2 regions of the Actinoplanes sp. NPDC051343 genome follow, and region 2 is predicted to be linked to the other one. Evidence: predicted binding sites of a transcription regulator. Region 2 holds the regulator's gene; the other holds the start of a gene.
The links. Region 2 encodes HspR, which represses chaperone genes until heat shock. Its sites were predicted from a motif close to TTGAGTNNNNNNNACTCAA; they were not measured.

Region 1: lon (endopeptidase La) is a predicted target of HspR. The motif match lies at 855-873, and genes of this name have one in related genera.

What each region holds. Positions count from the first base shown of each region.
Region 1 is NZ_JBITEL010000019.1:148,839-151,295, forward strand. Features, by position in the region: gene ACIA5C_RS43515 (SDR family NAD(P)-dependent oxidoreductase) at 1-152, shown strand, start outside; gene ACIA5C_RS43520 (hypothetical protein) at 321-677, shown strand; gene lon (endopeptidase La) at 890-2,457, shown strand, end outside.
Region 2 is NZ_JBITEL010000012.1:283,168-285,624, reverse strand. Features, by position in the region: gene ACIA5C_RS35105 (FAD-dependent oxidoreductase) at 1-945, opposite strand, end outside; gene ACIA5C_RS35100 (heat shock protein transcriptional repressor HspR) at 1,070-1,507, opposite strand; gene dnaJ (molecular chaperone DnaJ) at 1,530-2,457, opposite strand, start outside.

The DNA.
Region 1 (2,457 bases), on a different contig from region 2:
AGCCCGGCACCACGGCCACCGACATGACCTCCGCATTCGGCATCGGAAGACCAGCGGAGGAGAGCGCCAAAGTTGTCGTGCGCTTGGCCACGCTGGGCCCGGACGGTCCGACCGGGACCCTTCAGGACGAGCTCGGAGAATTGAGCTGGTAAAAACATCCTTTCCGCTCCGGCGGCTACCTAAACGTATTTCTTAACCCATACTTTCGGCTGTCAATCAGGCGGATTACATGGGTGTGTCGGACCTTCCTCGTGACCATTTCGGGGGGTTTCCTGGTTGTAGCACGAGCCCCCGGTTGAAATGCGAGAAAGGGAACCGCGATGAATAAATTGACTCGAGTTCTGACCATGAGTGGCATGGGTGCGCTGGCCTCGCTGGCGATCGGTGCCGGCCCGGCTCAGGCCGCGGGCACGAGCAACTCGACGGCGGCCAAGCCGTCAGCCGGACAGGCGCAGCAGCGCCACGGCGGGGACCGTACGGTCGGCTACTACCGGTCGGGACGCGCCTGCGAGATGGCCGGGCGCATCGGCGAGCGGTTCGGCCGGTGGCACGACCACGACTGCGACTTCGTGCGGTTCGGATTCCACCGCGGCCAGTGGGAACTGCAGGTCAGCCGCGACCGGTGGGGCCACGGGCGCACCCTGCCGGGCCGGTACCCCCATTCATTCAGCCGCTGATAAAGAGCACCGACCGAGAGGGGAACCTGCCACGAACTGATTCGAGCCGCGCTTCTTCCAGGTCCCAGAGCGTCGCCGGGCATGCCGAATGCCCGGCGACGTTCTGTCGTCTCCTGGCAGCTGCCGGCGGGTTGTTCGCTGGCAGTGAACGCCGGAAGAGGTCCGGTCACCGGATGGTTGAGCCGCTCGTACTCAACTTTTCGGAGGCCCCAATGGCGAGCAAGCGACTCCCCGTGTTGTTCCTCGACGACATCGTCCTGCTCCCGGGCATGGTCGTACCGATCGAGCTGGACGAGGCGGCCCTGGCCGCCGTCGACGCGGCCCGCACCTCGGCCGACTCCGAGCTGCTGGTCGCACCGCGACTGGAAAGCCGCTACGCCGCCTACGGCGTCGTGGCGAGCGTCGAGCGGCTCGGTAAGTTCCGTGGCGGTTCCCCCGCCGCCGTTTTGCGTACGAGCGTGCGCGCCCGCATCGGCAGCGGCGTGACCGGGCCCGGCGCCGCGCTGTGGGTCGAGGCCGAGACGGTTCCGGTCGGCACGTTGGGCGAGCACGTGACCGAGCTGGCCGCCGAGTACAAGCAACTGGTCGTCTCGGTGCTGCAGCGTCGCGAGGCGTGGCAGGTCATCGACTCGGTCGGCGCCATCGACGACCCGGGTGACCTGGCCGACACCGCGGGCTGGGCGGCGTACCTGTCCAACGACCGCAAGCTTGAGTTGCTGGAGACACCCGACGTCGAGGCCAGGCTGCGGTTGCTCATCGAGTGGACCCGCGACTTCCTGGCCGAGTCCGAGGTCAGCGACAAGATCGAGACGGACGTCCGCGAGTCGGTCGAGAAGCGCAACCGGGAGTACCTGCTGCGCGAACAGCTCAAGGCGATCCGCAAAGAGCTCGGCGAGGGCGACGCGGACGGCACCGACGACTACCGCACCCGGGTCGAGGCGGCCGATCTGCCCGACGCGATCCGCGAGGCCGCGCTGCGCGAGGTCGACAAGCTGGAGCGGGCCGGCGACCAGAACCCCGAGGCGGGCTGGATCCGGACCTGGCTCGACACGGTGCTCGACCTGCCGTGGAGCGTCCGCACCACCGACAACACCGACCTGAACGCCGCCCGGGCGGTGCTCGACGCCGACCACCACGGCCTGAACGAGGTCAAGGAACGCATCGTCGAATACCTCGGTGTCCGTGCCCGCCGCGAGTCCCGCGGCCTGGCGACCGTCGGCGGCCGCGGATCCGGCGCGGTGATCCTGCTCGCCGGCCCGCCCGGGGTCGGCAAGACCTCGTTGGGCGAGTCGGTCGCGCGCACCCTCGGCCGCAAGTTCGTCCGGGTCGCGCTCGGCGGCGTACGGGATGAGGCGGAGATCCGTGGCCACCGGCGTACGTATGTCGGCGCTCTTCCCGGACGTATCGTCCGGGCCATCAAGGAGGCCGGTTCGATGAACCCGGTCGTGCTGCTCGACGAGGTCGACAAGGTCGGCAGTGACTACCGGGGTGACCCCGCGGCGGCGCTGCTCGAGGTGCTGGACCCGGCGCAGAACCACACGTTCCGCGACCACTACCTCGACTTGGACCTCGACCTGTCCGACGTGCTGTTCATCGCGACCGCGAACGTGCTCGACACCATCCCGCAGGCGCTGTTCGACCGGATGGAGCTCATCTCGATCGACGGCTACACCGAGAACGACAAGGTCGCCATCGCCCGCGACTTCCTGGTGCCCCGGCAGCTCGAGAAGGCCGCCCTGTCCCCCGGCGAGGTGACGGTCACCGAGGACGCGCTCCGCGA
Region 2 (2,457 bases):
GGGGTGCGCGAGGATCGCCTGCGCGAGCTCGGCCGCGTCCTGCATCGCCAGGTTGGCGCCCTCGCCGGCGAACGGCGACATCAGGTGGGCGGCGTCCCCGAGCAGGGTCACCCCGGGCACCCGCGACCAGCGCTGACCGGTCGGCAGGGCGTAGATCGGGCGGGGGATCAGCGCGCCCTCGCTCTCGGAGACCAGCGCCCGCAGGTCGGGATGCCAGTCCGGGAAGAGGGCGAGCAGCGAATCGCGGCCGACCTCGCCGCCGGTCGCCCACTCGGCCGGCTTCTTGACCGCGACGTAGACGCAGAGTTCGTCGTCGCTCTCCCGGTGGGCCAGGAAGCCGCGCTCGTCGTCGAGCGCGAAGAGCATGCCGTCGCCGACCACGTCGGCCAGCCGCGGATGCTCGGCCCGGGTCCGGGGCACGCGGATCTCGACGAACGACAGACCGGCGTAGACCGGCTGGTCGGCGGTGAGCAGCGGCCGCACCCGCGACCATGCTCCGTCGGCTCCAACCAGCAGTGCGGTCGTCTCGGTGCGCCCGTCGGCGAAGGTCAGCTCGTACCCACCGGGTGCCGCGCTGACCGCGGTGACCCGCGCGCCCCAGCGCACCGTGCCCTCGGGCAGCGAGTGGAGCAGCAGGTCACGCAGGGCCCCGCGATCGACCTCGGGGCGGCGCCCGTCGCCCGGCTGGTCGAGCAGCACCACGCCGTGCTTGTCGATCACCCGGCTGGCGTCGCCGCCGGGCAGGACGGCCCGCTCGAAATCGGCGAACAGACCCGCCGCGCGCAGCGCCATCTGGCCTGACTCCTCGTGCATGTCCAACATGCCGCCCTGGTGGCGGGCGTTCGGCGAGGCGTCCAGGTCGTAGACGGCGGTTTCTACGCCGTGCATACCGAGCACGCGGGCCAGGGTCAGGCCGCCGAGTCCGGCGCCGACGATCGCGATCATTTCGGTCTCCCTCTGGTACGGCGAGCGGGTCGCCCTGGAGACCATGATACACGAACGCGTTCTTAACGAACGTGTTCGTCAGACCACAAAGAAGCGGCCCCGGTTCCCGCCGGGGCCGCTGCTGCTACTTGTTGTCGGACGAACGGCGCGGACGCCAGACGACCAGGGCGGTCGACTGCGGCTCGTGCCGCACCAGATCTCCGCGGGTGTACGGGCTCTCGAGCTGCGCGATCCGCGCGTACGCCTCGTCGAGCTGGTGCTCGAGCTGGCGCACCCGCTGCTGGAGCTCGGTGGCCAACTGCTCGAGGCCGATGATCCGCTTGATGCCGGCCAGGTTGACGCCCTCTTCCTGGCTGAGCTTCTGCACCTCGCGCAGCAGCTCGACGTCGCGCTGGCTGTAACGCCGGCCCCCGCCACCGGCCCGGCCGGGCTGAACCAGCCCGAGCCGGTCGTACTGCCGGAGGGTCTGCGGGTGCATCCCGGCCATCCGCGCGGCGACCGAGATGATCAGCACCTTGGCCTCGGAGGATTGCTCCACCGTGATGTTGATCTCTTCATACATCGGACACACCTCCTGCTGCGGGTCAGCCGGCTCGGCGCAGGCGCGCCTCGAGCCGATCTCGCCCGACCGGCGGAGTCAGCTTGGCGAACCGCTCCAACGCATCCCGGGCTTCCCCGGTGACACCGTCGGGCACCTGAACCTCGACGGTGACGATCAGATCCCCCGACTTGCCGTCCTTGCGGGCGACTCCCTTGCCGCGGGCCCGCAGCTTGCGGCCGCTCGGCGTGCCGGCCGGCACCCGCAGGGTGACCGGGCTGTCCAGCGTGGGCACCCGCAGGTCGGTGCCGAGCACCGCCTCGGCGATCGACACCGGCACGGTCAGTGTCAGGTCGTCGCCGCTGCGCCCGAACAGCTCGTCCGGTCGCACGTTGACCTGCACGTACAGGTCGCCGGCGGCACCGTTGCGCTCACCCGGCTCGCCCCGGCCCGAGAGCCGGATGCGCTGCCCGTCGGAAACCCCGGCCGGGAACCGGACGTTGATCGTGCGGGTCTTGGTGACCCCGCCCGTGCCCCGGCACTCCGGGCACTTCTGGTCGACGATGCTGCCCGAGCCCTGGCACTCGCGGCACGGCTCGGAAAAGCTGAACGAGCCCTGATTGCGGGAGGTCAGGCCGGAACCCTGGCACTGCGGGCAGGTGCGGGGCTGGGTGCCCGGCTTGGCGCCGCTGCCGTGACAGGTGTCGCAGGCGCCCGGCGAGCGCAGCGTCAGCGGCAGTGTGGTGCCGCGGACCGCCTGCGCGAAGTCGAGCGTCACCTCGGTTTCCACGTCGCGCCCGCGCTGCGGCCCGCGCCGGGCCGGCCCGCCGGTGGGGCCACCACCGGAGAAGATGGAACTGAAGATGTCGGAGAAGCCGGCACCGCCGAACCGCCGGTCGCCCGCCGAGCCGGCACCGGTGCCACCGGTGAAGCCGCCGAACAGGTCGGACGGGTCGAACTGGCCGCCGCCCGAC